DNA from 2 places in the Shinella sp. BE166 genome. Region 1 is predicted to be linked to the other one. Evidence: riboswitches for the same ligand, from Rfam matches in the RefSeq annotation. Region 1 holds a riboswitch; the other holds the start of a gene.

Region 1 (6,469 bases):
CCCGAGATCATCGAGGATATCCGCGGCGAGGGCCTGATGCTCGGCATTAAGGCAAGCATTCCGACCGCCGAACTGCTCAAGGCCGTGCGTGCAGAAAAGCTGCTCGCCGTGCCGGCGGGCGACAACGTGCTGCGGCTGCTGCCGCCGCTGACGGTGACCGCCGAGGAGGCGCGCGAGGGGCTTGCGCGCATCGAGCGGGCTGCCGAAAAGCTCAGCGCCGCCAAGGCGGCCTGAGCACTGCCGCGCCGCGCGTCACTCGTGACGCGCAAAGGTCGCTGCAGCATCAAAGGACCGGACAGACAGGACACTTCATGGCCAAGCATTTTCTCGACCTTTCCGCCGTTTCGGAAAGCGATCTCCGCGTCATCATGGATGATGCGCACACGCGCAAGGCCGCCAGCAAGGCCGGCACGGAGGCAAAGCCGCTGGCCGGCAAGATACTCGCCATGATCTTCGAGAAGCCCTCCACCCGAACCCGCGTCTCCTTCGACGTCGGCATGCGCCAGCTCGGCGGCGAGACGCTGTTCCTGTCCGGCACGGAAATGCAGCTCGGCCGCGCCGAGACGATCGGCGACACCGCCAAGGTGCTCTCGCGCTACGTCGATGCCATCATGATCCGCACTACCGACCATGCCCGGCTGCTGGAACTTGCCGAACACGCCACCGTGCCGGTCATCAATGCGCTGACGGACCTGACGCATCCCTGCCAGATCATGGCCGACATCATGACCTTCGAGGAGCATCGCGGCTCGACGAAGGGCAAGACCTTCGCCTGGACGGGCGACGGCAACAACGTGCTGCATTCCTTCGTCGAGGGTTCGGCCCGCTTCGGCTACACGATGAAGATGGCCGTGCCGATGGGCTCCGAGCCGGACGACAAGATCCTGAACTGGGCGCGAGACAATGGCGGCAACATCCTGCTCGGCCATGATCCGGACGCCATCGTCGAGGGCGTCGACCTCATCGTCACGGATACTTGGGTCTCGATGAACCAGGAACACCGCGCGCGCGGCCACAACATCTTCCAGCCCTACCAGGTGAACAAGCAGCTTATGGCGCGGGCGAACGAGAATGCGCTCTTCATGCACTGCCTGCCGGCGCATCGCGGCGAGGAGGTCACCGACGAGGTGATCGACGGCCCGCAGTCGGTAGTCTTCGACGAGGCGGAAAACCGCCTGCATGCGCAGAAATCGATCCTTGCCTGGTGCCTCGGCGCCGTCTGACGCCATCTTGAAAAACGCCGTGCGCGGCACGATCTAGGGGCCATTACGGAGCGCTGTAAGGCGCTCTCTCTGGCGCATGCCCGCTCTCTATGGAATTATCGGGCGGCAGGAGCGCGAAATCACGGTAGAACGCCGGTCTGACCGAAGCGGGGCCTCTGGCCCGGCGGCTTCCCGGCGTGCAAGGAGCAGGATGATGATGGCTGAGAATGCCCTGAAACTCGGAGAGCCCGGTTATGCCGGCGACGATCATGTCGTGCCGTTCCAGGTGGAGGGCCTCGACGTGCGCGGCCGCGCGGTCCAGCTCGGCCCCATGCTCGACGGCATTCTGGGCCGTCACAACTATCCGGCCCCCGTCGCGCGGCTGCTTGCCGAGGCGATTGCGCTGACCGTGCTGCTCGGCACCTCGCTGAAGTTCGAGGGCAAGCTGATCGTCCAGACCAAGGGCGACGGCCCCGTCGACCTGCTGGTCGCCGATTTCTCCGCGCCGGAGAATGTGCGCGCCTATGCCCGCTTCGACCAGGAAGCGCTCGACGCCGCGATTGCGGAAGGCAGGACCGAGCCGCACGAACTGCTCGGCAAGGGCATCCTCGCCTTCACCATCGACCAGGGCGCGCATACCCAGCGCTACCAGGGCATTGTGCCGCTCGACGGCCATACGCTGGAAGAGATCGCCGGCGTCTATTTCCGCCAGTCGGAACAGATCCCGACCAAGGTGCGCCTCGGTGTCGCCGAACTGTTCGATCGCGATGCGGACGGCAAGGTGCGTCATCGCTGGCGGGCCGGCGGCATGGTCGCGCAGTTCCTGCCGCAGGCGCCGGAGCGCATGCGCCAGCCCGATCTTCCGGGCGGCGACGGCGACGAGGCCGGCCACAAGATCGCCGACGACGACAACTGGGCGGAAGCCAAGGCGATGGTCGAGACGATCGACGCCGATGAGCTGACGGACCCCAATGTCGGCACCGAACGGCTGCTGTTCCGGCTCTTCCACGAGCGCGGCGTGCGTGTGTACCAGCCGCAGCAGGTCTTGGACCGCTGCTCCTGCTCGCGCGAGAAGCTGAAGGGCGTGCTCGCAGCGCTGAGCGCCGAGGAGATCGCCCATACGACGGACGACAAGGGTGAGATTGAGCTCACCTGCGAATTCTGCTCGACCACCTACCGCTTCGAGGCGGCGGAAGTTTTGCCGCAGTAAAAGGGGTGCGCGTCCTTAGTTGAGGACGCGCGGCTGTCCTGGCGTATCCAGCGAGAAGGCGGGGATGGCGACGTCGAAGGCTTCGCCGTTTTCCGCTTCCATGCGGTAGCGGCCGAACATGATGCCGGACGGCGTTTCGAGCGGGCAGCCGGAGGAATATTCGTAGGTATCGCCGGGGCGCAGCACCGGCTGCTCGCCGATGACGCCCGGACCGTTGACCTCGTCCACCTGGCCGTTCTGGTCGGTGATGTGCCAGTAGCGCGTCATCAGCCGGACGACGACATCGGAATGGTTCGCGATGACCACCCGGTAACCCCAGACATAGCGGCTGTCGTCAGGATCGGACTGATCGGCCAGGTAGTACGGCTCTACGGTCACTTCGATGTCGCGGGTAAGCGCACGATACATGGGCAAGCCTTGAACTGATTAGCTCCTGCTATTCTACAGGAATATGGTTTCGTCAAGGATAAGCAAAGAAAGCACCGGCCGCTTCGGCCGGTGCTTCCGCATTTGTCCGTTTCGCGATGTCGAGGATCAGGCGTTGATCTTCGCAAGGGCGCGCGAAAAATCCTCGATCAGGTCTTCGCTGTCCTCGATGCCGGCCGACAGGCGCACCGTGCCGGCGGAAATGCCGAGTTCGGCGCGTGCCTCGTCCGTCAGGTTCTTGTGCGTGGTCGTCGCCGGATGGGTGATCAGGCTCTTCGCATCGCCAAGATTGTTGGAGATCTTGATCACCTCCAGCGCATCCTGCAAAGCGAAGGCCGCTTCCTTGCCGCCCTTCAGCTCGAAGCAGACCAGCGTCGAGCCGCCCGTCATCTGCTTGGCAATGATGTCGGCCTGCGGATGGTCCTTGCGGCCCGGATAGATGACCTGGGCGACCTTGTTGCTGTCGGCCAGGAAATCGGCGATGCGGCTGGCATTCTCCGTCTGCTGCTTGACGCGGAGCGGCAGCGTCTCGATGCCCTTCAGCAGCGTCCAGGCATTGAACGGCGACATGGCCGGGCCGGTATGGCGGAAATAGTCGTGCAGGTTCTCGTCGATCCACGCCTTGTCCGACAGCACCACGCCGCCGAGGCAGCGGCCCTGGCCGTCGATATGCTTGGTGGCGGAATAGACGACGACATGCGCGCCGAGTTCCAGCGGCTTCTGGAAGAGCGGCGTCGCAAACACGTTGTCGACGACGACCTTGGCGCCGACCTGGTTGGCGAGCTTAGCCACGCCGGCGATGTCGATCACTTCCAGCGTCGGGTTGGTCGGGCTTTCGAGGAAGAACACCTTGGTGTTCTTCTGGATCGCCTTTTCCCAGTTGGCGAGGTCGCGGCCGTCGATCAGCGTGCATTCGATGCCGTATTTCGGCGCGAGCGTCTCGACCACCCAGCGGCAGGAACCGAACAGCGCACGGGCAGCGACGATATGGTCCCCGGCCTTCAACTGGCAGAGGATCGCGGCGGAAACGGCGGCCATGCCGGAGGCGGTGGCGCGGGCATCCTCGGCGCCTTCCAGCAGGCACATGCGCTTTTCGAACATGTCGTTGGTGGGGCTGCCGTAGCGGGCGTAGATGAAGCCGTCCGTCTCGCCCTTGAAGCGGGCCTCGGCGGCCGCGGACGTGTCATAGACGAAACCCTGCGTGAGGAAGATTGCCTCTGCGGTTTCGCCGTGCTGGGAGCGGGTGGTTCCGCCGTGAACGAGTTGGGTGGCCGGGCGCCAGGACTTGCTCATGTGATCGTTGCCTTCAAACAAAAAAACCGGCCGCAAAAGCAGGCCGGTTTTGAACCCGGCCTTTTTAGCTACTTGTTTTACGTGGCTGCAAGCCGGCCGGCCAAATCACCACGGGATAACTTTGCTAATACTGCGCGCCCGCGCTTGCGTCAATTGCCGGCATTTGGTTTTGTGCGGCCTTCTGACGGGACTTTATGATGATGGGTGGCTCTGCGGTGCGCAGCACAGGTATTCTGGCGGACAACGCCATTCGTGGCTTGTTCGGCGGCGGCCGGCTGAAGAGCGAGGCCCCGCTCGACGACGACCAGATCCAGCCGGCGAGCCTCGATCTGCGCCTTGGCACGCGGGCTTTCCGTGTGCGCGCCAGCTTCCTGCCGGGGCCGTCGCATCTCGTCGCCGACAAGCTCGACCGGCTGCAACTGCACGTCATCGATCTCTCGGTCGGCGCGGTGCTGGAAACCGGCTGCGTCTATATCGTGCCGCTGATGGAAAGCCTCGATCTGCCGGCCGAACTCGCCGCCTCCGCCAACCCGAAAAGCTCCACCGGCCGCCTCGATATCTTCACGCGCGTCATCACCGATCGCGCCCAGGAATTCGACAAGATCCCGGCCGGTTATTCCGGCCCGCTCTATCTCGAAATCTCGCCGCGCACCTTCCCGATCGTCGTGCGCCGTGGCTCACGTCTGTCGCAGATCCGCTTTCGCAAGGGCAATGCCCTGCTCGGCGAAAGCGAGCTTGTCGCGCTGCATGGCAGCGACACGCTGGTGGCGAGCGACACGCCGAACGTCTCCGGCGGCGGCATCGCGCTGTCGATCGACCTCAAGGGCACCGGCCCGGAGGGCCTCATCGGCTATCGCGGCAAGCACCACACCTCCGTCGTCGATGTCGACCGCAAGAACCAGCACGATATCTTCGATTTCTGGGAGCCGCTGTTCAGCCGTGGCCGCAACGAGCTGATCCTCGATCCGGACGAGTTCTACATCCTCGTCTCGCGGGAAGCCGTGCACGTCCCACCGCTCTACGCCGCGGAGATGACGCCGTTCGACCCGCTCGTCGGCGAATTCCGCGTGCACTATGCCGGCTTCTTCGACCCCGGCTTCGGCCATGCGCCGGCCGGCGGCTCCGGCAGCCGCGCGGTACTGGAGGTGCGCAGCCATGAAGTGCCTTTCATCCTGGAACACGGCCAGATCGTCGGCCGCCTCATCTACGAGCACATGCTCGACGCCCCCGAAGGCCTCTACGGCACCGGCCTCGGCTCCAACTACCAGGCGCAGGGCCTGAAACTCTCCAAGCATTTTCGCGCGGGGTGACGGGCGGCCTTCCGCCTCGGAATTTTCCGCTTTACAAATGAAGTTAAACGTTTTTGTTGTCATGCAGACGTTTAATGAAGGCTGGACGCCCGAGCCGAGACGCGATGCAGCGACCGACGATCAAGACCATCGCGCAGGAAACGGGCCTTTCGATCGCCACCGTATCGAAGGCGCTGAACGACAGCCCGCAGGTGCGGCCGGAAACCCGCGCCATCGTCGTCGCCGCCGCCGAGCGCGTCGGCTACCAGCTCAATATGCATGGCGTGCAGCTTCGCACCGGAAAAACCTACCAGGTCGCCGCCATCATGACGGCGCCCGGTCCCAAGCAGAACGAATGGGAAGGCGTCGAATACGCCCAGCTCTTGAGCGGCATCTCCTGGGCGCTGGAGGAAAGCCCCTATCGCGTCTCGCTTTACGCCGTGCGCAATTTCGAGGAGAGCCTGGCTACCATCCGGCAGATCGTCTCGCTGAAGAAGGCGGACGGCATCATCGTCTCCGGCACGCGGGCCGACGACCCGCGCGTGCGCATCATGCAGGCGGCGGATTTTCCCTTCGTCACCTACGGCACGACGATCCACAATGCGCCGCATGCCCATGTCGATGCCGACAACGAGCAGATGATCCGCCATTCCGTGGCGCGGCTTGCCGAACGCGGCCACCGCCGCATCGCGCTGGTCAACCCGATGGCGGAGCTGACCTATGCGATCACCCGGCTCGAGGCCTATTGCCGGGCACTCGAAACGGCGGGCCTCGCCTTCGATCCGGCACTGGTCGCGCACGGTCCCCTGACGCCCGCCTTCGGCCGGCAAAACGTGCTGACCATGTCCGAGCTTTCCGACCCGCCAACCGCCTATATCTGCGCCAACGAGGCCTCGGCGCTCGGTGCCTTTTCCGGTTTCCATGCCCGCGGGCTGATGCATGGGCGCGACGCGGTCATCAACGCGACGGACGACCTGAACGTCAGCCAGTATTTCGCCCCGCCGATCACCACCTATTTCCTGCCGATCCACGAGCCGAGCGAGATGCTC
Region 2 (6,469 bases), on a different contig from region 1:
TCTCCTGCTGGAATGTCGAATGGCACCGCCGCATGTCATGGGCGGGCGAGCAGATTATTGAACGGCTTCTGGCGGATGATCCAGAGATTGTCTGTTGCCCTGAGTCGTACACTGACTTTCTGGGAACCGGGTGGCACGGCATTTTTAGCCAGCCGGACTACGGCTACCCGATCACGCCCGGCAGACGGAAGGTCGCGCTATGGAGCAAGCATCCATGGCACGAGATCGATGATTTCGGATCTGCCGAACTGTCATCGGGCAGGTACGTCGAAGGCGTAACGGATACCAGTCTCGGCCCAGTGCGAGTGGTGGGAGTATGCGTGCCTTGGGAAAGAGCCCACGTTACGACAGGCAACCGCAATCGCGCACTATGGGAAGATCACGTCACGTACCTGCGCGGTTTTAAGCGAATTCAGGGAACGGCAAACTCTTCGCACCCTGTAATAATCATCGGGGACCTCAATCAGCGTATTCCACGTCGCCGCTCACCTGAAAGAGTGTTTGGAGAGTTGGAGGACGCCTTGGCTGGATTTGATATCTGGACGCAAGGTGCTGTTCCAGGCCTTGAGTATCAGCCTGTCTGCCATATCGGGGGCAGCCGGCATTTCCGAGCGACTTTACGTCAAGGATATAGCCGACGAAGCCTCGGCAGGCCCCTCAGCGATCACGACGGGATTTCTGTAGCGATTGATATCTAAATCGCAATTTAATGTTTAGAGAACGATGCCTAGTTTGCGGTCGAGCGTTTGAATTTCTCTTTTCTGCTTTATTCTTTCCAAAGTTCCGAAGCCTCGGTTCGCTGGGTTTTTTTGTTTTTGGCCTTCGGTGCCGCTGCCATCCGGGCAACTCGCTTGACTTCGAGGTTATTTCGGGCATATACCCGCATTATGTCGGCACCTTGCTACTGCAATCGCTTGAGGATGGCCAATCGGAAGCTCAGTGCGCTTTATGATGATGCGCTTGAGCCGATGGGGATTAATATTGCGCAGTTTTCGCTGCTGAGGAATGTCGAGCGGCGGCAGCCGGTGAGTTTGACGGAGCTGGGGCGGCATCTGGAGCTGGATCGTTCGACGCTGGGGCGCAATGTGCGGGTTTTGGAGCGGATGGGGCTGGTTCGGTTCGGGCGGGGGGACGATCATCGCGAGGCGCTGGTGCTGTTGAGCGAGCAGGGGGTGGAGACGCTTCGGGCTTCGGTGCCGCTGTGGCAGGCCTGCCAGGACGATGTGGCGGGGCGTCTGGGGCCGGAAAAACTGGCGCTTCTGACGGAATTGAATAGCCTGCTGTGATTTTTTGGCATTGAAGCGGGTATCTACCCGTAGATTGGATGTTTCATGCAGAACGACATGTCTTTCGCCGGGACGACGGCGCTTTCGCGCTTCTGTGCCCGGCGCGGCATTCACTATGGCTGGGTGGTGGCGGCGGTGACCTTCCTGACGATGCTGGTGACGGCAGGCGCCGTCGGTACGCCGGGCGTGCTGATCGGTCCGCTGCAGCAGGAGTTCGGCTGGAGCACGTCGGAGATTTCCTCGGCCCTTGCCATCCGTCTCGTGCTGTTCGGCCTGATGGGGCCGTTCGCGGCGGCGTTCATCAACCGGTTCGGGGTTCGGCAGGTGGCGAGCGCAGCACTCCTTCTGATCGGCGCGGGCATTCTCGGTTCCTTCGCCATGACGGAGCTCTGGCAGCTCATGCTACTGTGGGGCGTCGTCGTCGGGTTCGGCACGGGGCTGACGGCGCTGGTTCTCGGGGCGACGATCGCGACGCGCTGGTTTGCCACCCGTCGCGGCCTCGTCGTCGGCCTTCTGACGGCGAGCACGGCGACCGGGCAGCTGGTGTTCCTGCCGCTGATGGCGTCTCTGACGGAAACTCTTGGCTGGCGGGAGGCGCTGACGGTCATTCTCGCGATGCTGTTTCTGGCAATGATCGCGGTGCTCGTCTTCATGCGCGACTATCCGGCGGATGTCGGCCTTGCGCCCTATGGCGCGACGGGCGGGCTACCGACGGCGCCCCCGCCGCGCCAGACGTTTTCGGCGATGCTGGCCTCTCCGATCACTGCGCTGATTGAGGCGTCCCAGACGCGCACCTTCTGGGTGCTGTTCGGAACCTTCTTCATCTGCGGCGCCAGCACGAACGGGCTGGTTCAGACGCATTTCATCTCGCTGTGCAGCGATTTCGGCATGGCGGCGGTGGCGGCGGCCGGCATGCTGGCGATCATCGGCATTTTCGACATTGCCGGCACGATCGGCTCCGGCTGGCTCTCCGACCGCTTCGACAGCCGCACCCTGCTGTTCTGGTATTATGGCCTGCGCGGGCTTTCGCTGGTCTACTTGCCGTTCACCAGCTTCAGCTACTTCGAATTGTCGATCTTCGCGGTGTTCTACGGGCTGGATTGGGTGGCGACCGTGCCGCCCACCATCAAGCTCACCATCGATCGCTTCGGGTCGCGGGCGCCCATCATCTTCGGCTGGGTTTTCGCCGGCCACCAGCTCGGCGCCGCCTTCGCCGCCTGGGGGGCGGGGTTCACCCGGACGGCCTACGAGACCTACCTGCCGGCCTTCTTCATCGCCGGCCTGCTCTGCCTGATCGGCGCGCTCGCCGTGGTGACGATCCGCGAACCCAAGGTGCCGGAAGCACAGCCGCAGCCGGCCTGAACGCGAAAGGGCCAGCGAAGAACTGGCCCTTTTTCTTGCCTCAGCCCTTGCGGAACACGTAGTCGGTTTCCTGCCGCAGCGTCTCGCCGGGCCGGAGCACGGCGTTCGGGAAGTTTCCGTGATTAATGGCGTCCGGCCAGGTCTGGGTTTCCAGGCAGAAGCCGGCGAAGGGGCCGTAACTGCGGCCGTCGAGGCCGGGTACCGGTGGATCGACCTTGGCGCCGGTATAGAGCTGCACGCCGGGCTCGGTCGTCAGCACCGAAAGCGTGATGCCGGAGAGGGGGCTGCGGACCTCGGCCACCGGGCGTTTTGCCTGTCGCTCGGTCGAGAGGCAGAAATTGTGGTCGAAGACCACGCCGCCTTCTTCGGTCTGCCGGCGGAGCGGCGTCCAGTCGCGCAGGTCGAATGGTGTGCCGGCGACGGCGCGGATCTCGCCGGTCGGGATCAGGTTTTCGTCGACGGGCAGGTAATGCTCGGCCTGAAGGCGGATCTCGTGGCCAAGCGCGTCAAGGCTGGCGTCGAGGATGAAATAGCTGTGCTGGCAGAGATTGACGGGGGTCGGCGCATCCGTCGTCGCTTCGTAGGTGACGGAGAGCACGCCACCGCCCGCGAGCCGGTAGGTGCAGGTGAGGGCGCAGGTGCCGGGATAACCGGCGCGGCCGGAGGGATCGGTCAGCGTCAGCGTGACGAAGTCGGCGCCCTGGCCGGCGACGTGCCAGTTCTGTCGGCCGGTGCCGTCGCTGCCGCCATGCAGGTGCGTGACGCCGCGCTCGTTGCGTTCGAGCTGGAAATCCTGGCCGTCGATCGAGAACCGGCCGCCGGCGATGCGGTTGGCGCAGCGCCCGGGGGTGGCACCGAAATAGGGGGAATGCTCGCGGTAGGCGGTGAGGTCTTCGAAGCCGAGGACGAGCGGTGCGTCGTGGCCTTCGAGCCGGAGGTCCTGGATGACCGCGCCCCAGGTGAGCACATGGGCGGTGAGCCCGCCGCCTTGGATCGTGATGCGCTCGACCGCCTCGCCATTTTCCAGGCGGCCGAAGATTTCATTGCCTGCACCCACGCTTGCCTCTCCTCCGCCGGCTTTCAACGCGCGGCAACCTGCTGCAATTCCCTGTCACCCGCAACCGAAAAATCATACTTTTCGGAGGGCGCCCTCAGAAGGATTTCTGGTAGATGATGAAGGGCGTCTTGTCGGCAATGCGGTCATAAAGCTGACGCGCCGTCGCGTTGAATTCCTGCGTCATCCAGTAGACTTCCGGCGAACCCGCCTCCTTCGCCTTGGCATAGACGCCTTCGATCAGCGCCCGGCCGATGCCGGAGCCGCGCACTTCCGGGTCGGCATAGAGGTCCTGCAGATAGCAGACATTGCCGACCGTCCAGCACGAGCGGTGGAAGAGGTAATGGGCCAGGCCGACCGGCTTGCCATCCAGCGTGGCGATGAGGCCGCGGAACTCCCCGTCGGCCGTCTCGCCCGTCAGCCTGGCGAAGGTTGTGGCGAAAATCTCTTCCGGCAGCACCGTCTCGTAGAAGGCGAGATAGGCGGTCCACAGGCGGCGCCACTCGCCTTCATCGTCGGTGTGCAGGGGGCGAATGACGACACGGCTCATGATCGGGCTCCTGTTCCGATGTTTTCCAGATCATAGGGCGTGGTCTGGTAGATTTCATTGATCCAGTTGCCGAATAGAAGGTGCGCATGGCCGCGCCAGCGGTTCTGCGGCGGCAGCGACGGGTCGTTGTGCGGAAAATAGTTCTTCGGCAGCTTGATCGGCACGCCGGCCGAGACATCGCGGAAATATTCGTCGGCAAGCGAGGTCGAATCATATTCGACATGGTTGAAGATGTAGAGGCGGTTTCCGGCCTTCTCCTGCACGAAGCAGACGCCCGTCTCATCGGAATCGAGCAGGATGTTGAGCCCGGGCACCGCATGGATGTCCTCGATGCGGACCTCCGTCCAGCGCGACACCGGCACCTCGAAATTGTCGGAGAAGCCGTTGAGATAGACGGATGACGGCCTGCGATTGTGGTGGCGGTACACGCCAAAGGCCTTTTCCTCCAGCGTGTGCTTGGGCACGCCGTGGAAATGGTAGATCGCCGCCATCGCGCCCCAGCAGACGTTGAGCGTCGAATGCACGTTGGTCTCGGTCCAGTCGAGGATGCGCTTCATCTCGTCCCAATAGGTGACGTCCTCGTAGTCGAGCGTCTCCACCGGCGCGCCGGTGATGATGAAGCCGTCGAACTTGCGGTGCCGCACCTCCTCCCACGTATCGTAGAAGGCGAGCAGGTGGTCTTCCGAGGTGTTCTTGGCGCGGTGGCCGCCGACGCGCACCAGCGAGAGCTCCACCTGGAGCGGCGAGGCGCCGACGAGGCGCGCCATCTGCACTTCGGTCTTGATCTTGTTCGGCATGAGGTTGAGAAGCCCGATCTGCAAGGGGCGGATATCCTGGCGGATCGCCACCGTCTCGGTCATCACCCGCACGCCCTCGTTGACGAGGGTTTCGAAGGCGGGAAGCGTATCGGGAATCTTGATGGGCATGGGTCACTCGATCGAAAAACAAAAACCGGCCGCAACAGTGTCGCAACCGGTCCACGTAAGGTCTTCCTCGCGCGGCCCTTTAGCAACTTGTTTAACGTGGCTGCAAGCCGGCCGGCCAAATCACCACGAGCGTTTTAGATAGCGCTAGTTTCCTTGCGAATCAATCCGTCCCCGGAAACGGGCAAGGCCCGGATGCGGTCGGCATCCGGGCCTTGCTCCTTCAAAGCGTCAAGCGCTTAGTAGTAGTTGTAGTGGCGCTTCTTGTAGTAGACCTTGCCGCCCCAGTGGCCGCCCCAACGGTGGCCGTAGTAGCCGCCGTAATGACGCTTGACGCGGTAGTGCCGGTTGTAGCCATGGTGGCCGTAGCCGTGGCTCTTCCAGCCGTAGCTCTTGTGACCGTAACCGTAGTAGCCGGCCTCGGACGGGGCGGCGAAGGAAACAGCAGCGACGACGGCGACGACTGCAGATATAATGAACTTGCGCATGGGACTCTCCTGATCTCTTTCGGGTTACCGGATGAGCTCCTCTCGTCCAGTGATCAGACTTTCCCACATCGCCCTTATCTGCGCTGTTTCGCATGGAACAGGCCGCTTTTCAGCCCTCCAGCTCCTCGCGCAGCATCTCCAGTTCCAGCCATTCCTCTTCCATCTTCGTGAGGGACGCGCGCAGTTTTTCCATCTCGGCGGCAAGCTTGTTGAAGGTGGCGGGATCCTTGGTGAAGAGCGCGGGATCGGCCATCTTCGCCTCGCGGGCGGCGATTTCCTTTTCCGCCTTCTCCATCTCCTTGGGCAGGTTTTCGAGCGCGAATTTCTGCTTGTAGGAGAGTTTCGCCGTGCCCCTGGCTTCCGCAGGCGCCGCCGTGTCGACCGTCTTCGCCTTCTCGGCCTTGTCCGCCCGGCGCTTCTCCTCGAGTGCGCCGCGGCGCTGCGCCATCATGTCGGTATAACCGCCGGCATATTCGATCCAGCGACCGTCCGGGCTTTCCGGATCGGCGGGCGCGATGGTCGAGGTCACGGTGCGATCGAGGAAGTCACGATCGTGGCTGACGAGCAGCACGGTGCCGGCAAAGCCCGCGACGATCTCCTGCAACAGGTCGAGCGTCTCGATGTCGAGGTCGTTGGTCGGTTCATCGAGGATGAGCAGGTTCGTCGGGCGCGACAGGATGCGCGCCAGCATGAGGCGCGCGCGCTCGCCGCCGGACAGGTTGCGGATCGGCGTGCGGGACTGTTCGGGCTGGAACAGGAATTCCTTCATGTAGCCGGTGACATGCCGCTGTTCGCCATTGACGAGC

What was found. Region 1 has a riboswitch for S-adenosylmethionine ahead of J2Y63_RS14265 (O-succinylhomoserine sulfhydrylase). Riboswitches for the same ligand answer to the same signal wherever they lie in the genome.
Region 2: it holds a riboswitch for S-adenosylmethionine, as region 1 does, so the genes downstream of both, metA (homoserine O-acetyltransferase MetA) here and J2Y63_RS14265 (O-succinylhomoserine sulfhydrylase) in region 1, are expected to answer to the same signal.

What each region holds. Positions count from the first base shown of each region.
Region 1 is NZ_JBPEHL010000005.1:67,718-74,186, reverse strand. It holds gene J2Y63_RS14285 (aspartate aminotransferase family protein) at 1-234, shown strand, start outside; gene argF (ornithine carbamoyltransferase) at 312-1,223, shown strand; gene J2Y63_RS14275 (Hsp33 family molecular chaperone) at 1,420-2,412, shown strand; gene apaG (Co2+/Mg2+ efflux protein ApaG) at 2,428-2,820, opposite strand; gene J2Y63_RS14265 (O-succinylhomoserine sulfhydrylase) at 2,947-4,131, opposite strand; SAM riboswitch at 4,175-4,253, opposite strand; gene J2Y63_RS14260 (2'-deoxycytidine 5'-triphosphate deaminase) at 4,332-5,441, shown strand; gene J2Y63_RS14255 (LacI family DNA-binding transcriptional regulator) at 5,546-6,469, shown strand, end outside.
Region 2 is NZ_JBPEHL010000012.1:137,752-144,220, reverse strand. It holds gene J2Y63_RS25205 (endonuclease/exonuclease/phosphatase family protein) at 1-698, shown strand, start outside; gene J2Y63_RS25200 (MarR family winged helix-turn-helix transcriptional regulator) at 921-1,286, shown strand; gene J2Y63_RS25195 (MFS transporter) at 1,332-2,648, shown strand; gene J2Y63_RS25190 (aldose epimerase family protein) at 2,689-3,705, opposite strand; gene J2Y63_RS25185 (GNAT family N-acetyltransferase) at 3,800-4,252, opposite strand; gene metA (homoserine O-acetyltransferase MetA) at 4,249-5,178, opposite strand; SAM riboswitch at 5,238-5,315, opposite strand; gene J2Y63_RS25175 (hypothetical protein) at 5,415-5,663, opposite strand; gene J2Y63_RS25170 (ABC-F family ATP-binding cassette domain-containing protein) at 5,773-6,469, opposite strand, start outside.